Regions from separate parts of the Paraburkholderia sp. J67 genome, predicted to be linked through region 4. Evidence: predicted binding sites of a transcription regulator. Region 4 holds the regulator's gene; each other region holds the start of a gene.

Region 1 (5,131 bases), on a different contig from region 4:
GGTCTCGCCGAGGTAGCGATAGACCGAGAGATCGTCGGCCTTGATCGCGGGGCTCTTGCCCGAGATCAGGTCGGCCAGCAACTGGCCCGAGCCGCACGACATGGTCCAGCCGAGCGTGCCGTGGCCCGTGTTCAGGAACAGGTTCGAGAACGGCGTGCGGCCGACAACAGGGGTGCCGTCCGGCGTCATCGGGCGCAGGCCGGTCCAGAAGGTGGCCTTGGTCGTGTCGCCGCCGCCCGGGAACAGGTCGTTCACGCACATTTCGAGGGTTTCACGGCGAGCCTGCTTGAGCGACTTGTCGTAGCCCACGATCTCGGCCATGCCGCCCACGCGGATGCGGTCGTCGAAACGCGTGATCGCGATCTTGTAGGTCTCGTCGAGCACGGTCGAGACGGGGGCTGCGCCCGCGTTGACGATCGGTGCGGTGATCGAGTAGCCCTTGAGCGGGTAGACGGGGATCTTCACGAGACCCGCGAGCATCTTCGTCGAGAAAGAACCGAGCGCAACCACATACGAGTCGGCGCGCACGACTTCGCCGCCGCATTGCACACCCGCGATGCGATCGCCTTGCACGACGAGGCCGTCGATCGGCGTGTTGTAGCGGAACTTGACGCCCAGCTCGGCCGCCATCGCGGCGAGGCGCGTGGTGAAGAGCTGGCAGTCGCCGGTTTCGTCGCCCGGCAGGCGCAGGCCGCCCGTGAGCTTGTGCGAGACAGCGGCGAGCGCGGGTTCGGCGCGTTGCAGTTCGGCTGCGCTCAGCAGTTCGTAGGGGACGTTCGCGTCCTTGAGCACGGCGATGTCTTTCTGCGCGCCGTCGAATTGCTGCTGGGTGCGGAAGACCTGGAGCGTGCCGCCGGTGCGGCCTTCGTACTGGATGCCGGTATCGGCGCGCAACGCTTGCAGGCAATCGCGGCTGTATTCGGCCAGACGCACCATGCGGCCCTTGTTGAGCGCATAGCGCTCGGCCGAACAGTTTTGCAGCATCTGCCACATCCACTGCAACTGGAACTTCGTGCCGTCGAGGCGGATGGCGAGCGGCGCGTGCTTTTCGAACATCCACTTGATGGCCTTGAGCGGCACGCCCGGCGCAGCCCACGGCGCCGCGTAACCCGGCGAAATCTGGCCGGCGTTTGCAAAGCTGGTCTCCAGCGCGGGAGCGGCCTCGCGGTCGATCACCGTCACTTCATGGCCCGCGCGGGCAAGATACCAGGCGCTGGCCACCCCGACCACACCACTGCCCAACACGACGACTCGCATAGTTGCTCCATCCAGTTAGATTTGTTTGGGCTACGCCGCTTTGCCGGGCTGGAGCGCCCGTCTGGGGCGGCTGCAGCGTACAAGGCATGAAAAATCGGATGTAGCCAGTGATATCGACTATGCTATTGTTGTCGGTCTAGATTTTGTTATTGTATTTTTCAGATTTTCAGGAAAAAAACATGAGAACGCAGCGTCAGCCGGTCCGTGCGCTCGACCGGCTCGATCACCGCATCCTGAAACTGCTCCAGGAAGACGGTCGCATGGCCATGAAAGACCTGGCCGAGCAGGTGGGGTTATCGGTCACGCCCTGCATTGAACGCGTCAAACGCATGGAGCGCGATGGCGTCATCACGGGCTACTACGCGCGCGTGAATCCCAACGTCCTGGGCGCGGCGCTGCTGGTGTTCGTGGAGATCACACTCGACCACAAGAGCGGCAACATGTTCGACCAGTTCCGCCGCGAAGTGCAGAAGATTCCCGAGGTGCTCGAATGCCATCTGGTCTCGGGCGATTTCGACTATCTGATCAAGGCGCGCATCGGCGAGATGGCCGACTATCGCAAGCTGCTTGGGGACATCCTGCTGCAATTGCCGGGCGCGGTGCAGTCGAAAAGCTATGTGGTGATGGAAGAGATCAAGGAGTCGCTGACGATTGCGGTTGGCGAGTGACGGGCTGACAGCGCTCCGAAGTTTCCCCGAAGCCTCCCCCGACGTTTCCCTATTTATCGGGCTCGACAAAGCGTGTCGATACTGTATATTTATACAGTATCGACACGCTTTTCTGCATTGAGCCGTGAAAGACCTGGAACCCGACCGCGAGCCCGAACCCGAGACCTGGTATCCCGTCGCCCCGCCTGCGCCGCGCAAGGGGCGCGGCGCGGTCACGAACCTCCAGGGGCGCTACGAGGTCGATCAGCGCGAAGCCTTCGACGACGGCTGGCAGCATGACAGTCCCGAAGAGGGGGAGGCACGCGACGAGGGTGGCGAAGGCCGGGCGGACATCCTGCGCACCCAGGTTTTCGAAGAGCGCGCGAAGAGCATTCTCACGCGCAACCAGTCGCCCGATATTCCGTTCAACGTTTCCCTCAACCCATACCGCGGCTGCGAGCACGGTTGCATCTACTGCTTCGCGCGGCCAACGCACAGTTATCTAGGGTTGTCGCCGGGGCTGGATTTCGAGAGCCGTCTCTACGCGAAGATCAATGCGCCCGAACTGCTCGCGCGCGAGATGTCCAGGCCGTCCTACGAGCCGGAGCCCATCGCGCTCGGCGTGAACACGGACGCCTGGCAGCCCATCGAGCGCGATCTGCGTCTCACGCGCCGCGTGATCGAGGTGCTGGCCGAGCGTCAGCATCCCTTTGCGGCCATCACGAAATCGTCGCTGATCGAGCGCGATATCGACCTGCTTGCTCCGATGGCGCAGCGCCGCCAGTTCATGGCCGCAATCACCATCACCACGCTCGACGCCGATATCGCGCGCACGCTCGAGCCGCGCGCCGCCACGCCCGCGCGGCGCCTGCGCACGATCCGCACGCTCGCCGAGGCCGGCATTCCCGTGGGGGTGAGCATCGCGCCCGTGATTCCGTTCGTCACCGAGCCGGACATGGAGCGCGTGCTGGAAGCCTGTGCCGAGGCAGGCGCGACGAGCGCGAGCTATATCGTGCTGCGTTTGCCGTGGGAGGTCTCGCCGTTGTTTCAGGACTGGCTGGAGGCACATTTCCCGCAGCGTGCGGCGCGCGTGATGAGCCGCGTGCGCGACATGCGCGGCGGCAAGGATTACGAAGCGGCGTTCTCGCAGCGCATGAAGGGTACAGGGCTGTGGGCCGACCTGCTCAAGCAGCGCTTTCATAAGGCCGTGAACCGGCTCGGGCTTAACGAGCGCCGCCACGGCATTCTGGATATGTCGGAGTTCGTGCGCGAGAAGCGCGTGCGGGAGAAGCCGCAACTCGATCTGTTCTAGCGTGGGCTTACTGCGAGATGGCCTTGGCGGCTTCCACCTGTGATTCGAAGTAAGTCTGGAACGAGAGCGCGAGTCCCGTCATCAGCAGAAACGCGCCAATCAGAAGCGAGAAGATCACCACGAAGATCACCGTCCAGCCCGAGCGGCTTGCGCGTGTGCCAGCGAAGGCGGCGTTGAACTGGGCGTCCCATTTCACGTCGGGGCGCAGGCCGTAGACGATCGCGGCGAGGAACGCCGAGAGCACCGAGACCGCGCCGATCACGGCGAGCGCCCAGCCGGGAATCGACGCGCGCTCGGTGGCCACGAGCAGCAGCACGCCCGGAATGCCAAGCAGCGTGCCGGCGATGTGAGCCCAGCCCCAGATATCGCGCGGGCCGTACAGATAGAAGCGGTGAGCGCCCAGGCTGCCGAACAGAAAGGCGAAGGCGGCGGTCAGTGTCTTGGAGCGAAAGCGTGTGGAGTTTTTCTGGTTGGACATGGGCTGGCGGGTTGTCGTGCAGCGCGTGATTGGCGCGTGAGCCGTATCCTGGCGGCAAGCGGACTCAAGCGGGCTGTCTAGGCCCGCGGGCCATTGTACGTGCCACGCCCGCGCTTCAGCAGAGCTTGCGGCTTATGTCCGGTACCGGCGCGGCGGACTGCAGATTGGCCTAGGGCTGCGCGTAAGTCACGCGATAGATCGCGCCCGCGTAATCGTCGCTGATGAGCAGCGAGCCGTCGGGTAAGGGCAGTACATCGGCGGGACGGCCCCATTGGGTCTCGTCGGGGTTGAGCCAGCCTTGGGCGAAGACTTCCTGATGGGCGTTCGCGCCATCGGCATCGGCGATGATGCGCACCACGCGATAGCCCACCTTGCGGCTGCGGTTCCAGGAACCGTGCTCGGCGATGAATACGCTGTTGCGGTAGGCGGCCGGAAACATCGTGCCTGTATAGAAGCGCATGCCGAGCGACGCGACGTGCGCGCCGAGTTTTGCGACCGGCGGCGTGAAGCTGCTGCAAGGATGATCCTTGCCGAACTCCGGATCGCTCACGTTGCCGCCGTGGCAATAAGGGAAGCCGAAATCCTCGCCCACATGCGCGAGTCGATTGAGCTTGTCGTCGGGGATATCGTCGCCGAGCATGTCGCGGCCGTTGTCGGTGAACCACAGTTCGTGCGTCTGCGGGTGCCAGGCGAAGCCCACGGTGTTGCGCACGCCTCGCGCGATGGTCTCGTAATGTGAGCCGTCCGGGTTCATGCGTCCGATCATCGCGAAATGGGTGCGTTGCGGGTCGCTCGCCGGCAGGCAGACGTTGCAGGGCGCGCCCTGGGGCACGTAGAGCTTGCCGTCGGGGCCGAAGGCGATGAATTTCCAGCCGTGATGGCGCTCGGTGGGAAGCTGGTCGGTAACGACGGCGGGCTTCGGGGGATCGTCGAGATGGGTGTCGATGGCGTCGAGTCGCAGGATCGACGAGACGGCGGACACATAGAGCGCGCCGTCGCGCCAGGCCACGCCCACCGGCATCGTGAGCCCGGAGGCGACCACGTGGCGCTTCACGAGCTTGCCGTCGCGCAGTTCGAGCGCGTAGACGCGGCCCTCCATGCTGCCCACGTACAGAATGCCCTTGGGCGAGAGCGTCATCTCGCGCGCGGCGGGAACGTCGTCGCTGAGCACTTCGATATGGAAGCCGGGCGGCAGCTTGATGCGCTCGATGGGCGGCGCCGCCTGCGCAAGTGGCGTGTGGAGGAGTGCGGTGAACGCGAACCAGGCGATGGCGGTACTGAAAACACGTCGAGCGAGGTGCGCAACGATCGTCTGTGACGCGCCGTAGCCACAGTTCGGCCGATAGAGGGTCGCATTCGCAGCGAGTGGAGAAGCGCGCGAGCGAAGGCCTTCGAGAAACCACGCTAATTGCGCCCAGCCCCGCGCCAGTGGCCGCT
Region 2 (5,131 bases), on a different contig from region 4:
ACCCTACGCTCGCTGATTTCCCGCGTCTGGACCTGCCACGGCTCATCGCCATCCCCACGACCGCAGGCACCGGCTCGGAACTCGGACGCGAGGCCGTGCTCACGGATCAGGAGAGAGGTATCAAGAAGGTCGTCGGCCATCCCGAACTGCTTGCGCACACCGTGATCCTCGATCCAGTCCTCACGCTCGGCCTGCCACCGGCGCTAACCGCGGCAACGGGCATGGATGCCTTGACGCATCACCTCGAAGCGCTGTTCTCTCCGCTTTGCCATCCGATGTCGGCGGGGATTGCGATCGAGGGCGTGCGTCTCGTACATGCGAATCTCGAGCAAGCGGTCCTGGACGGCACGAACCTCGCAGCACGCGAGGGTATGCTCGTCGCTTCGGCCAGCGCCGCCGTCGCGTTTCAGAAAGGCCTCGGCGGTGTGCATGCGCTCGCTCACCCGCTCGGCGCACGCCATCATCTGCACCACGGTCTGCTTAACGCTGTCCTGCTTCCCTATGTGCTCGTCGCCAATCGCCGCGCGATCGAAGAACCCGCGAGCCGCCTCGCACGCTACCTCGATCTGGCGGACACGAGCTTTGACGGCCTGCTCGACTGGGTCCTCCAATTGCGCAAGACGATCGGCATCGTGCCTCGTCTTGCCGATCTGGGTCTGACGAAGGAGGATGCCGTCTGGGTTGGCGAGCAGGCGCTGGCCGATATCTCGTCGTCCGATACCAATGCGATGCCACTGAGCGCAGCCGACTACACGCGCATCTATTGCAATGCGGTGGACGGCACCTTGAATTAGCCCGTCAGGCCATGAACGCTCAGCAGATCGTCGACGAAGGCGCGTGCCGCTTCGCTACGCGATCGTCCTGCGTAGGTGACCATGCTGTGCGTCACGTCATAGCGCAATTGCTCGGGCAGCAGGGCCCGCATGCGCCCACGCTCCACCCACGTCTGGGCATAGTGAAGCGGGAGATAGCCCAGGTGCGTGCCGGCCAGCACCGCGTGCGCCACGCCCTCCATATGGTAGGCCGTGGCGCTGCTGGATTCGGGGCGCAACGGCAATTCCTGATCTTCCGGCAGGAAGCCATGAAGCACCCAGTTTTCCGCGGCAATGGCGTCCATGCCGGGATCGGCAACGCCAAACAGCGGATGACGATCGCCACAGAAAACGCCGATCTCCTCCGTATAAAGCGGCCGATATTCGAGTGGCGGGCGCGAGCGGCTGAAATAGGAAATCGCCAGATCGAGCTGGCCGTCGATCACCGCCAGTTCCAGTTCATTAGGAGAGTTGACGAACAGGTTGATATGCACATCCTGATCGCGCTTCTGAAACAGCGCCAGGGCGTCGCTGAAGCACGCTTGCGGCAGCGTCACCACGTTATCGGCGAGCCCGATATACAGTTCTCCGACGAGGCTCTCCGAAAGCGCCTGCGCCTGGTCGCGAAACGAGCCGATGGCATCGAACATGTTTCGCGAAGCGTCGAGGATGCGCTGGCCCTTCGGGGTCAGACGAAAGCCACCCTTGCCCCGCTCGCAAAGCCGGTAGCCCAGGCGTTGTTCGAGATTGCTGATCTGCGTACTGATATTCGACTGGCTGATGTTGAGTTCGGCCTGAGCTGCACTGAACCCGCCGCATTTCACCACGCTGGCAAAAATGCGCAGAAGCCGCAGGTCGAGATCGGTGACATTCCTCAGCATGGGATGGACATTCAAAAAAAGGGGACGAGCATTCTAGCCCGGGGCGCATTCTGCCCAACATTATGAACAAAACACTCGCTGGCATCGGCGGTGCGCGACCGGCCATAGCTCTTTAATTTTGAATGCTGGCTTTCAATAAATCAGACATAGGCGTTTCCCATTGTCAGGCCCATTCGAGCGTAGCAATCCCATTCGCTGGCACATGCGGTAGAATACTGTAGATATATACAGTATCCGGAAAGTCGCGCCCGAACGCCAATGGCGTACTGCCTGGCAGCCTTCCGACCACGAATCCTGATTGGAAAAAACAGATGAACACTCGCGCGGGCACGGCATTACAGCGTAAGCGCTCATGGGTTGCGCTGGCCATTTCCGGGTAACCGCCGCGTGACAAGCCCCCGCCCGCGCCGGATTGCTCACCTCGACATGGATGCTTTTTATGCGTCCGTCGAACTGCTGCGCTACCCCGAGCTACGCGGCAGCGCCGTCGTGATCGGCGGTGGCCGCAATGCCACGCCGGAGACGCTTCCCGATGGCACGCGCCGCTTCGCACGGCTACGCGACTACGTGGGCCGGGGCGTGGTCACGACCTCGACCTACGAGGCGCGCGCACTTGGCGTGTTCTCTGCAATGGGCATGATGAAGGCCGCGCAACTCGCGCCCGACGCCATTCTCCTGCCGACTGACTTCGACTCATACCGGCGCTATTCGCGGCTGTTCAAGGACGCGGTTCACACCTTCACGGACCAGATCGAAGACCGCGGTATCGACGAGATCTACATCGACCTTACGGACGTGGAGGGCGAATCCAGCGAGCTGGGCACACGCATCAAGGCTGCCGTGCACGAGGCGACCAACCTCACCTGCTCGATCGCCATTGCGCCAAACAAGCTGCTCGCCAAAATCGGCTCTGAACTGGACAAGCCAAACGGTCTCACGCTACTTACGATGGCGGATCTTGCGTCGCGTGTCTGGCCGCTGCCGGCGAAAAAGGTGAATGGCATCGGGCCGCGTGCGAACGACCGCCTGGCCAGCCTGGGTATCGCCACAGTGGGAGACCTGGCCGCGGCGGACCTCGGCCTGTTGCAGGAGCACTTTGGCCGCACCTACGCCGCGTGGCTGGCCCGAATCGCGCAAGGCCTCGACGATCGTGACGTGGTGGTGTCTTCGGAGCCCAAGTCCATGAGTCGCGAGACCACGTTCGAGCGCGATATGCATGTGACCCGTGACCGCGCCACGCTGACGCCAGCACTCACACGTCTTTGCGAGCGGGTCACCGAAGATCTTCAACGCAAGGGTTATCGGGGCCGCACAGTAGGTCTGAAAATCAAGTTCGCCGACTTCAAGATCGTGACCCGCGACCTCTCGCTGCCGGAGCCCGTGGCCGACGCTGCATCGATTCGACGCGCAGTGGGCGAATGCCTGAAGCGCGTCACGCTGGATCGACGCATCCGCCTGATTGGCGTGCGCATTGGCTCGCTCGAATCCGCCAGCGATCAAGCTCCGGCGCCACTACCGACACAGTGGGAGTTGCCGTTCGATTGATGACGTGCAGTTGCGATGCGAGAGCGCATCGTGCGCCCTTGCATCGCCAAACAACTTAAAGCACGGTGTTCAACGCTTTCTCGAACCTGGCGACCGCACTGTCGACGTCATGCAGTTTGTCGAGACCGAATAGCCCAATGCGGAAGGTCTTGAAGTCTTCCGGCTCGTCACATTGCAAGGGCACACCGGGCGCGATCTGCACGCCCGCATCGGCAAACTTCTTGCCGGATCGAATGCCATCGTCGTCCGTATAGCTGACCACGACGCCCGGCGCCTGAAAACCTTCGGCCGCCACGCTTCTAAAACCTTTGCTAACCAGCAGCGCGCGAATCCGCTTGCCCAGTTCGATCTGCTCGGCCATCACCTTCTCGACACCGTAGGCTTCGGTTTCCTTGATCACGTCGCGCAGCGTCGCGAGACTGTCGGTTGGCATCGTAGCGTGATAGGCGAATCCGCCGCCTTCGTAGGCTTCCATGATTTGCAGCCATTTACGCAGATCGCAGGCAAAGCTGGTGCTGGTGGTAGCGTCGATTCTTTCGCGGGCAAGCGCGCTGAGCATCACCAGGGCGCAGCAAGGCGACGCGCTCCAGCCTTTTTGCGGCGCGCTGATCAGGACGTCGACGCCCGTGGCCTGCATATCGACCCAGACCGTGCCCGAGGCAATGCAATCCAGCACAAACATGCCGCCGACGGCATGCACGGCGTCGGCCACCGCGCGCAAATACGCGTCGGGCAACATCATCCCCGATGCGGTTTCGACATGTGGCGCAAAGACGAAGTCCGGCTTGTTTTCCTTGATCGCCGCGACCACCTCTTCGATGGGAGCCGGTGCATAAGCGGCCTGCCTGCCCGGTTCGACCGGACGTGCCTTCAGCACAACCGATTCGGACGGGATGCTGCCCATGTCGAAAATCTGCGTCCAGCGGAAACTGAACCAGCCATTGCGGATCACGAGACACTTCTTGTTCGTCGCGAACTGGCGGGCAACGGCTTCCATGCCGAAGGTGCCGCTGCCCGGAACGACTACGACCGACTTCGCGTTATAGACTTTCTTGAGGCCGTCCGAAATATCGCGCATGACGCCTTGAAAGCGTTGCGACATATGGTTGATCGAACGGTCGGTGTAAACCACTGAATATTCGAGAAGACCATCGCGGTCGACATTGGGAAGTAAACCTGGCACGCTCGCCTCCAGTATTGGATGAACTACGTGAGCAGTAAGGGTTAATCCGATACTGCTGCCACCGTGAAGATAGGCTTTTTGCCCCGACGAAAGCCGATTCTAACGAAAGCCGTGTTCGACCTGGCACATATTTTCGGGCGATATGCAGCGCCAGTGCGAACCGAAGCGGTCGCCAAACCGGGCATCGAACGGACAATGGTGCGACGCAAAAGAATCAGTCTGCGCTTTGTGATGCGGGCGGCTGCGGATTGTTCGCCGGGTTGGTGTCGAAGCGGCTCACACTTTCGATGCCCGCTTTATCCGCGAGGGCGGAGAGCCGCGCATACAGCCAGTCGGCGGTCTCGCTGTCGTAGACCGGCTCGCCATCCACGTAGACCGTAAACGACTTCAGATACTTCGCCTTTTTCTCGGCGTTCTCGATCGTATCCTTCGTCCATTGATAGAGCGGGTACTGCTCCTGCCCCACCCTCTGCGCTTCTTCGACGTATTTGGCGAATGCATCGAACTGGCACATCAACGAGGCATGGCGCTCACGCAGCACCGCTTCGAGCCACTCGCGCCGCTCGTCCTGTCCTTGCGAGCGCAACGCATCGGCCAGTTCGGGTACGACCGTGATCCGAATCTGGAATTGCCATGTGTCCGTCATGTCGATCTCCTGAGCTAACAAGGAGGATAACCGTTAAGGTCGGCAGTCTGTCGATCCGCCGCCG
Region 3 (5,131 bases), on a different contig from region 4:
GCGCACGCCGAGGATCACGAGCAGCGAGAGGAACAGGCCGAGCGTGGCAGTCGTCTGGATCCAGGCCGTGTAGAAACCGCGGCGTCCGGGCGGTGCGTGTTCGGCGACGTAGGTGGCCGCGCCGCCGTATTCGCCGCCGAGAGCCAGGCCCTGCAGCAGGCGCATGCCGATGAAGATCACGGGTGCTGCGATGCCGATCGACGCATAACCCGGCAGGAAGCCGACCACGAAGGTCGACAGACCCATGATGACGATGGTGACGAGGAAGGTGTGCTTGCGGCCTACCAGGTCGCCCAGGCGTCCGAACACGATCGCGCCGAACGGGCGCACCGCGAAGCCAGCCGCGAAGCCGAGCAGCGTGAAGATGAAGGCCGCGGTGGGATTGACGCCGGAGAAGAAGCTTTTGCTGATGAAAGCCGCGAGCGAGCCGGCCAGGTAGAAGTCGTACCACTCGAACACGGTGCCGAGCGACGACGCGAAGATCACGCGTTTTTCGTCGCGGGTCATCGGCGCGTGCGAGACTTGTCCGCCAACGGTTGCCATATGTGTCTCCAATTTTGATATGCGTGTGGGTCCGCGTTTGTGGCGGTCCTGCGCTGCATTATTGGAATGGAAACTTACGGGGTTCTGACGTATGAGGGCGGGTTCAAAAACGCGTAGGAAGTGGTTGAATTGCCGTTAAATTCGTCGAATTTGTTTCTAATATCTCTGAAATATCTATTAACGGCTTGCATTGGTGCGAGTGACTCGCGGCGATCAAGGGCCGGCTAAGGGAAAGTCCCATCCTGTTTCTGACGCTCCCGTCGTCAGTTTTGGCTGATACGTGTCAGCTTGCAGCGCGCAGACGCAGCGTGACGCGCACGAGCGTGCCCGCGAGACGCGGCGCTTCCTGATAGACGTTGTCGTCGATGGCGAGGGTGCCGCCGTGCATCGTCGCAATCTCGCGCACGATCGCGAGCCCAAGGCCGCTGCCGTCGCCGTCGCGGCCCAGGATGCGGTAGAAGCGCTCCTGCACCCGTTCGCGCTCGGCGGCGGGAATGCCGATTCCCGTGTCCTCCACTTCCAGATGCACGGCCCGCGCGGCGGGCTCGGGCCGCACGCGCACGGTGATGCGCCCGCCCACGGGCGTGTAGCGGATCGCGTTGTCGATCAGGTTCGACAGCATCTCGCGCAGCATCACCGGATTGCCGTCGACGATGGCGGCGATTGCCTGCGCATCGGCCCCTTCCGTGCTGGCCTCGTCGGGGCCTTCGTAGCCCAGATCCATCTGCTTCGCGAGCGCGGGCTGCACCCAGTCGCGCACCGCATGACGGGCGACGTCGGCCACATCGACTGGCGTGAAGATTTGCCCCGACATGCGGTTCTCGGCGCGCGCGAGCGCGAGCAGCTGCGTGACGAGTCGCGCCGCGTGCTCGGAACTCGTTGCGATCTGTTCGAGCGAGCGGTGCACTTCGGGCGAGGCATCCTGGCGCAGCGCGAGTTCGGCCTGGGTGCGCAGGCCCGCGAGCGGCGTCTTCATCTGATGTGCGGCATCGGCGATAAAGCGCTTTTGCAGTTCCATGTTCTGTTCGAGCCGCGTGAGCAGGTCGTTGAACGAGGTGACGAGCGGCTCGATCTCGGGCGGCGCGCGACGCGCTTCGAGCGGCGAAAGATCGTCGGGGCGGCGCAGGCGGATGTTGGATTGCAGCGCGTGCAGCGGCGCGAGCCCGCGCGAGAGGCCGAACCAGACCAGCAGGATCGCGAGCGGCAGGATCACGAACTGCGGCAGGATCACGCCCTTGATGATGTCGTTGGCGAGCGCGCGGCGTTTGTCGAGCGTTTCGGCCACCTGCACGAGCACGGCTTGCGAGCCGTTGAGATGCGGCGGTTCGACCGTCGTGTAGGCCACGCGGATGTCGATGCCGTGCAGCGTGTCGTCGCGGAATTCGACGAGACCCGGCGAAGGACGGTCGTCGTCGCGCGGCAGCGGCATGTCGCGGTCGCCGCCCACCAGTTCGCCGCGGCTGCCGAGCACCTGGTAATAGACGCTGTCGACGTTGTCGGCGCGCAGGAAGTCGCGGGTGGAATCGGGCAGGGTCAGCTCGGCCACGCCGTTGACCGGATGGATCTGGCGCGCGAGCACATAGGCGTCGGTTTCGAGCGCGCGGTCGAACGGGCCGTTGGCGATCGACTTGGCCACCAGATAGGTGACCGCGATGCTCATCGGCCAGAGCAGCAGCAGCGGGGCGAGCATCCAGTCGAGGATTTCGCCGAACAGCGAGCGCGGGCGCGCCTCGGCGGCGGCCTCGGCTTCGTCGGGCGGGGCGAAGGGATTGGCGTAACGGGCGTCGCGCGCTTCGTCGTCGAGCGCGTCCGACGTGCCTGGCGCGGTTGACGTCGTGGATGCCGCAACGGATCGCGGGCTGGCGGACGAGGCCGGCAGGGAGCGCGCGGCGGGATCGGGCTCGGCCATCGTCGCGCCTGGCTATTTGAAGTAGTGGCTGGCCGGCATGGCGGGTTGGGCTTGCACGGTCGAGCCCGGGGAAGCGTTCGCCTGCGGGGTCGCTTCTTTTGCTTCCTTCTCCAGACAGTAGCCCAGTCCGCGCACGGTCACGATGCGCACGCCGCCTGTTTCCAGTTTCTTGCGCAGGCGGTGCACGTAGACCTCGATCGCGTTGTTGCTGACTTCCTCGCCCCATTCGCAGAGGTGATCGACCAGTTGCTCCTTCGAGACCAGCCGCCCAAGCCTTTGCAGCAGCACTTCGAGCACACCCAGCTCGCGCGCCGACAGATCGAGCACCTGCTCGTGGATGTGGGCGACACGGCCGACCTGGTCGTAAGACAGTGCGCCGTGGCGCACGACGGTCGGGCCGCCGCCCGCGCCGCGCCGGGTGAGCGCGCGCACGCGCGCCTCCAGCTCGTTGAGCGCGAAGGGTTTGGCCATGTAATCGTCGGCGCCGAGGTCGAGGCCTTTGACGCGCTCGTCCACGCTGTCGGCAGCGGTCAGGATCAGGACGGGGAGGTTGGAATTGCGCGCGCGCAAACGTCGCAGCACTTCGAGGCCCGGCATTTTTGGCAGGCCCAGATCGAGGATCAGCAGGTCGAAAGACTGCATCGACAAGGCGGTATCGGCATCCACGCCGGTACGCACGTGATCAACGGCATAGCCCGATTGGCGGAGTGATCGGACCAGACCGTCCGCGAGTATGCTGTCGTCTTCGGCAATGAGAATTCGCATGATGCGCCAGCGTCGCCTTCGAAGCGCCTTGCCCGCATGTCTGGGGCGCGCTTCGCAGCACCGGCGCCGCGTTCGCAGGCTTGGGGCCTGAACGGGCGGCGCACGGCGGTCTCCGAAAATCGCGGTTTCGGCGTGCGCGTTAGTTGAAAACGGGCTTGCCAAAACTACTGTTTTTTTATACAGTGTCTGGGTTCGTGCGCACCGCTCGCAGTATGTCATCGGCGGGCGCGTGCATCGTCATCAGACGCCGTTCATCATAGCAAAGGACGATTCATGGAAGATAGCAAGAAAGGCTCGGCTGGGCTGACTGCTGAGAAGGGCAAGGCGCTGGCCGCCGCGCTCGCGCAGATCGAAAAGCAGTTCGGCAAAGGGTCGATCATGCGACTCGGCGACGGTGACGCGGTCGAGGACATCCAGGTGGTCTCCACCGGTTCGCTCGGCCTCGACATCGCGCTCGGCGTCGGCGGCCTGCCGCGTGGCCGGGTGGTCGAGATCTACGGTCCGGAATCGTCGGGTAAGACGACGCTCACGCTCCAGGTGATCGCCGAAATGCAAAAGCTCGGCGGCACGGCGGCGTTCATCGACGCGGAACACGCGCTCGACGTCCAATACGCTTCCAAGCTCGGCGTGAACGTGCCGGAACTGCTGATCTCGCAGCCGGACACGGGCGAACAGGCACTCGAAATCACCGACGCACTCGTGCGCTCGGGCTCGATCGACATGATCGTGATCGACTCGGTTGCGGCACTCGTGCCGAAGGCCGAAATCGAAGGCGAAATGGGCGACTCGCTGCCGGGTCTGCAGGCGCGTCTGATGTCGCAGGCGCTGCGCAAGCTCACCGGCACGATCAAGAAGACCAACTGCATGGTCATCTTCATCAACCAGATCCGTATGAAGATCGGCGTGATGTTCGGCAACCCGGAAACCACCACGGGCGGCAACGCGCTGAAGTTCTACTCGTCGGTGCGTCTGGACATTCGTCGTATCGGTTCGATCAAGAAGAACGACGAAGTGATCGGCAGCGAAACGCGCGTGAAGGTCGTCAAGAACAAGGTCTCGCCGCCGTTCCGCGAAGCCGTGTTCGACATCCTCTACGGCGAAGGCATCTCGCGTCAGGGCGAAATCATCGACCTGGGCGTGCAGGCCAAGATCGTCGACAAGGCGGGTGCGTGGTACAGCTATAACGGCGAACGCATTGGTCAGGGCAAGGACAACGCGCGCGAATTCCTGCGCGAAAACGCGGACATCGCTCGTGAGATCGAAAACCGCATTCGCGAATCGCTCGGCGTGAGCGCGATGGCCGACAGCGTCAACGGCTCCGGCGAAGTCGAAATCGCGGACGAGGAATAAAGTCCGTTAGCGTCGAGTGAGCGGAGTTTCATGATGCGCAAGGGCGGTTCCGCCTCGGTGCCGCCACAAGCGGCCACTGCCTCGACTTCGGGCGAGGCGGGGCATCCGCGTGATGCTCGGGGCGCGATAAAGCGTTCCTCCGCTCAGCGCGTTGAAACCGCACCCAACATACAAAGCCGCGACGCCCATCTGGGCGCTCGCGGCTTTTCTCATTCTGCGGCTCGCGATGTGAATCAAGAAGTGACTCAAGACATGCCGCATGACGTACCCCACGATCTCGACGATGAAGGTGGTGCGGTATTCGAAGTACCGTTCGAAGCCTTCTTCGATGCGCCCGCCGATGGCACGAACACGCCCTTGGCACCGTCGTTCGAATCGCAAAGCGAGTACACGCGCGAACCTGTGCCCGTGCGCCAATCACGCCAATCGCGTCGAACCCCCGAGGCTTCGACCCATGCGTCGAATCGCGCACCCGCTCGCGTGCTGCCACGCACCTCACGCCAGACGAATCGTCGCGACGATTTCGACGACGAATCATTCGACGCACACGATCTGGCCCGTGCC
Region 4 (5,131 bases):
AAACACGGCGTTGATCAGCGCCCCGCCGAGCGCGGAGAAGAACGTGAGGCGGTACGACGCGATCACGCGCGGCGACCACACGGCGCGCACGAACTGCGCCCAGTCGAGCGTGGCGGTCTTGAGGAAGGTCGCCGCAAGCGGAATCAGCACCACAAGGCTCAGATACGCCACCGTGATGCCGAGCGTCACGCCGAACCCGGGCAAGGCGCCTGGCTTCTGTAATCGGAACGTCGTCATGCTCTATCTCTTCACATGGGTTGCGCGGGCGAATCGTGGGCGAATCGCGTGCGGATCGTACGAATTGCGCTGCGCCGAAAGGCGCGCCTCGTGAGGCGCGCCTTGTTTTATGTTGCGCCGGACGCTTCAGGCATCCGGTCGTTGCTGCTTTTGCTGCCGTTGCTGCTTGCTTCGCTTACTGCGGCTGGTAGATCGAATCGAACACGCCACCGTCGGCAAAGTGCGTCTTCTGTGCGTTGGTCCAGCCGCCGAAGGTGTCGTCCACCGTGTAGAGCTTGAGCTTCGGGAACTTCGCCGTAAGCGCCGCCGGCACCTTGTCCGAACGCGGACGGTAGAAGTTCTTCGCCGCGATCTCCTGACCTTCCTCGCTATAGAGGAACTGCAGATAGGCGTCGGCCACCTTGCGCGTGCCCTTCTTGTCGACGACCTTGTCCACCACCGCAACCGGCGGCTCGGCCAGAATGCTCACCGACGGCACCACGATCTCGAACTTCTCCGGACCAAATTCCTTGAGCGACAGGAAGGCCTCGTTTTCCCAGGCGATCAGCACGTCGCCGATACCGCGCTGCACGAAGCTCGTGGTCGCGCCTCGCGCGCCCGAATCGAGCACGCCGGCGTTCTTGTAGAGCTTCGTGACGAACTCCTTGGCCTTCTGGTCGTTGCCGCCCGGCTGGTGTTCCGCGTAGGCCCACGCCGCGAGGTAGTTCCAGCGCGCGCCGCCCGAGGTCTTCGGATTCGGCGTGACGATCGACACGCCCGGCTTGGTCAGATCGTCCCAGTCCTTGATGTGCTTCGGGTTGCCCTTGCGCACGAGGAACACGATGGTCGAGGTGTACGGCGAGGCGTTGTCCGGAAGGCGCTTTTGCCAGTCCTTCGCGACGATGCCCTTGTTGGCGAGCGCGTCGATGTCCCAGGCGAGCGCCAGCGTCACGACGTCGGCTTGCAGTCCGTCGAGCACCGAGCGCGCCTGGGCGCCCGAGCCGCCATGCGACTGCTTGATGGTGAGCGTTTCGCCCGTCTTGGCCTTCCACTGCTTGATAAAGGCGTCGTTGACGTCCTGGTACAGCTCGCGCGTCGGATCGTAGGAGACGTTGAGCAGCGACGTGTCCGCATGGGCAGCCGGTGCGAGCACGGCCATGCCGAAGAGCGGCACCGCGCCGATAACCAGTTTCGCCGCCAGCGTCTTAAGCCATGCGCGCCCCGTAGTGCCTTGTTTCATCCCGCTTTCTCCGTGTTGTCGTGCGTGTAGTCGCGTTTCGTCGCGCGTTTTGTGGTGTGCAGCGATCGATGGAGGCCAGTCTAGCGATTGGCTTACATTATTAAAAATGATGTTTTCTCATTTTTTAATACGCAAAAGTGGTAAGGGCGGAGGAATCAGCTGTTGACGCATGTTTTCGTCCGTTCGGTCATCGCAAAACGCCGCTGTAGCGCCACCGGAATGACAAACCTCAAGTAACACTTGAAAAGCGGCGAGTACTGTATAAAAATACAGTCACCTGTTCAAACATACAGTGTCGCCATGACCAAACTCACCGCACGACAGCAGCAGGTTTTCGATCTGGTCCGCCGCGCGATCGAGCGCACCGGCTTTCCGCCCACGCGCGCCGAAATTGCCGCCGAACTCGGTTTCAGCTCGGCCAACTCCGCGGAGGAACACCTTCGCGCCCTCGCGCGCAAGGGCGTGATCGAACTGGCTGCGGGCGCCTCGCGTGGCATCCGTCTGATGCCCGGCCCGGACGACCAGCCGTATCAGTTCACCTTGCCGCACCCCGGGCTCATGCAGTTGTCGCTGCCGCTCGTCGGCCGCGTCGCGGCGGGCAGCCCGATCCTCGCGCAGGAACATATTTCGCAGAACTATGCGTGCGACCCGGCGCTCTTCTCGAGCCGCCCCGACTACCTGCTGAAGGTGCGCGGCCTGTCGATGCGCGACGCGGGCATCCTCGACGGCGACCTGCTCGCCGTGCAGAAGAAAGCGGAAGCGAAAGACGGCCAGATCATCGTTGCGCGTCTGGGCGACGACGTCACCGTGAAGCGTCTGAAGCGCCAGCCCAACGGGATCGAGCTGATCGCCGAAAACCCCGACTACGACAATATTTTCGTCGCGGCCGGCAGCGCGGAATTCGCGCTGGAAGGCATCGCAGTCGGTCTGATCCGTCCCACCGAATTCTGATAATTCCGACCGCGCCGCGTCAGCGCCTGGTCCGCGCATCTTCTGGAGAGAGAGTCATGGAACGCCTTGCCCGCCTGTTGCCCTTCCGTCAATTCGGCCGTCTGCGCCATCTGCGTGGGATCGCATCGTGCGCGGTGCGCGAAGCGCGCGCCTCGGCGGCGGCACTCAATGGCTCGCTCTTCGAGGACACCGCAGTCGAGGCGCCTACGCCGGAGCTGCCGCCGCTGCCCTCGGCGCAGCCCGCGTTCGCGCGCGTCTCGCTCAATAGCACGCTCAATACGGAACAGCCGGCACGCCGCGCGCCGGTGCGCGTCTATCACGGCCCGTCGCGGCTCATCATGGTCGGCACGATGGATGCGGTGTGCCGCGCCATCGATCGCTGCATCGCCGAGCAAAGCGGCGACATGCCGGTGGCGCTGGCGAAGTAAGCAGGTGAGATGGGTCGGGGAAGCCGGGTGGCGTTGGGCGGGCTCGGGAAATATCGAGGGATCGTTTTCGCGCGAAGGCGGTCAACACCTTGATTGAACCTTTGTCCTGCCCCGCTCGCGCGGGGCCGCCCTCCCCGATGACCGATACGACTACGCCCAACGCCTCACCCTCTGCACACCGCCCCTCGAACTGGAAGAAACCCGTCGCGATCGCCGTTGCAGCGGTCGTCGTCGTGGCCGCGCTCGGTTATGGCTACGCGTCGCCGTATCTCGCGCTGAACCGCCTCAAGCAGGCCGCGGATGCGCGCGATGCGGTCGCATTGAACGAGTATGTCGATTACCCGGCGTTGCGCGTGAGTCTCAAGCAGCAGGTCGGCGACATGCTGCAACAGCGCATTCAGGCGCAGCACAGCAGCAATCCGCTGCTGATGTTGGGCGCAGTCATTGGCGCGGCGCTGATCGGCCCGCTCGTCGATGCCTATGCAACGCCTGAAGGCGTGGCCGCGCTGCTCAACGGTATGCCGCCCACCGGCAAGCCCGGCGAGCGCCCCGTGCCGCCAGCGCCTGACACGCAAGCGTCAACGTCGACTGCCGATACCGCACCGCAAACCACGCCGCAGCCCGAGTCCGGCAATGGCGGCGCGCCAGCCCCGCAACCGCGCGCGCAGACGACGGCCGGTTATCGCAGCCTCAACGAATTTGCCGTGACCTGGCAGCGCAGCGCGACGAGCGAGCGCTATGCCGCCATCCTGCAGCGGCATGGACTGTTCTCGTGGAAACTTGCTGCGGTGGAATTGAACCAGCCGCAGACGGGCGATGGCGCGAGTGCGCCGAATTAAACCAGCATGAAACGCACGGAACGATAGCGCGCCAGGCCATTGCGGCCCGGCGCATGTCAGTCGCGAAAAGCGCGCCGCTACGCGGCCGCCTGCTGCTGCTTCTCCTCGGCCGCCGAAGAACACGCCACCAGAATGCTGCACGACACGCGATCGAGCAGCGGCGTGTTGCCCGCGCCCATCCACCAGCGCGAGAGCCCGGTGCGACAGCGATGCCCCACCACGACAAGATCCACATGCAACTCGGTCGCGAGGTTCGCAATCTCGTCGATCGGATGGCCAAACGCGAAATGCCCCTGCGCACGCACGCCGCGCTCGGTGAGCCAGTCCACGCCTTCCTGAAGAATTTCGCGCGCCGTTTCTTCGAAACGCCCGCACGCCACATCGGTCAACAGACCTGCGCTCTGCGCGATGGTCGAGCGCATGTCCACCACCGACAACAGGTGCGTTTCCGCCTGTAGATCCAAAGCCAGATCGGCACCGCAACGTAGCGCCTTGCGGCCCTCGCGCGAGCCATCGTAACAAAGCAGGATTTTCTTGTAGCTCGCCATGATCGCTTCTCCCCGCCCGCTCGAAACGCAGGTCGTAAGCACATGATGGTGCGCCGCAATTTTGTCCGCAAGGGCTGGAAAACGCCAGGTAGGCATGCACCGGCGCAGTGCGCTGGAAGCGCCACGGCACGGGCGTTTCCGGACGTTTTTGGCACCATGCGGATGCTTGTCGCGACAGCCATTGACCGTGCATCGGCATCGCAGTTTGCGCAGCGCGGCGCATCCGTCCCAATGCCTTCCAGGCTCGCCCCAGCCACGTTCCAGACGCGCGCGGCACGCCGATGAACCGCCCACCCCGTGCTCGGCAATGCACTAGAATAGGCCGCCTTGCGACGTGCGCCTTATACGCATTCAGGCGCGCCACACACGCTCAAGCACGCTCAAGCACGATCAAAATCGAGACTTACACCGTGAACCGGTCCAACATGCCCGCCATCGAATTCGAGCAGGTGATCAAACATTATGGAGACAGGACGGTCGTCAACGGCCTGTCGTTCAACGTCGTCCCCGGTGAATGCTTCGGTCTGCTCGGCCCCAATGGCGCGGGGAAGACCACCACGCTGCGCATGCTGCTGGGCATCGTTTCGCCAGATGCGGGACGCATCAGCCTGTGCGGCGAGCCGGTCCCCGCGCGGGCGCGTCATGCACGCACGCGCGTGGGCGTCGTGCCGCAGTTCGACAATCTCGATCCCGACTTCACCGTGCGCGAAAATCTGCTCGTGTTCGGCCGCTACTTCGGACTCTCCGCGAGCCAGACGAAGGCGCTCGTCGCGCCCCTGCTCGAATTCGCCCGACTCGAAAGCAAGGCTGACGCGCGCGTAGGCGAACTCTCCGGCGGCATGCGCCGCCGCCTCACGCTGGCGCGCGCGCTAGTCAACGATCCCGATGTACTGGTGATGGACGAACCCA

Evidence for each region. Region 4 encodes LexA, which represses DNA repair genes until DNA is damaged. Its sites were predicted from a motif close to ACTGTATNNNNATACAGT; they were not measured.
Region 1: the regulator LexA is predicted to act here: its motif matches at 2,006-2,023, upstream of U5782_RS23415 (PA0069 family radical SAM protein).
Region 2: the regulator LexA is predicted to act here: its motif matches at 1,908-1,925, upstream of dinB (DNA polymerase IV).
Region 3: the regulator LexA is predicted to act here: its motif matches at 3,384-3,401, upstream of recA (recombinase RecA).

What each region holds. Positions count from the first base shown of each region.
Region 1 is NZ_CAJMZK010000013.1:173,079-178,209, reverse strand. Features, by position in the region: gene U5782_RS23425 (D-amino acid dehydrogenase) at 1-1,257, opposite strand, end outside; gene U5782_RS23420 (Lrp/AsnC ligand binding domain-containing protein) at 1,437-1,925, shown strand; gene U5782_RS23415 (PA0069 family radical SAM protein) at 2,050-3,216, shown strand; gene U5782_RS23410 (NINE protein) at 3,224-3,694, opposite strand; gene U5782_RS23405 (sorbosone dehydrogenase family protein) at 3,864-5,131, opposite strand, start outside.
Region 2 is NZ_CAJMZK010000009.1:149,118-154,248, forward strand. Features, by position in the region: gene U5782_RS18725 (iron-containing alcohol dehydrogenase) at 1-794, shown strand, start outside; gene U5782_RS18730 (LysR family transcriptional regulator) at 791-1,693, opposite strand; gene dinB (DNA polymerase IV) at 2,081-3,238, shown strand; gene U5782_RS18740 (aminotransferase class V-fold PLP-dependent enzyme) at 3,294-4,421, opposite strand; gene U5782_RS18745 (hypothetical protein) at 4,636-5,067, opposite strand.
Region 3 is NZ_CAJMZK010000025.1:37,381-42,511, forward strand. Features, by position in the region: gene U5782_RS31685 (MFS transporter) at 1-543, opposite strand, end outside; gene U5782_RS31690 (sensor histidine kinase) at 827-2,452, opposite strand; gene U5782_RS31695 (response regulator transcription factor) at 2,465-3,217, opposite strand; gene recA (recombinase RecA) at 3,491-4,567, shown strand; gene recX (recombination regulator RecX) at 4,820-5,131, shown strand, end outside.
Region 4 is NZ_CAJMZK010000017.1:83,325-88,455, forward strand. Features, by position in the region: gene cysT (sulfate ABC transporter permease subunit CysT) at 1-237, opposite strand, end outside; gene U5782_RS26335 (sulfate ABC transporter substrate-binding protein) at 413-1,456, opposite strand; gene lexA (transcriptional repressor LexA) at 1,757-2,407, shown strand; gene U5782_RS26345 (hypothetical protein) at 2,464-2,835, shown strand; gene U5782_RS26350 (DUF2939 domain-containing protein) at 2,973-3,674, shown strand; gene U5782_RS26355 (universal stress protein) at 3,752-4,222, opposite strand; gene nodI (nodulation factor ABC transporter ATP-binding protein NodI) at 4,648-5,131, shown strand, end outside.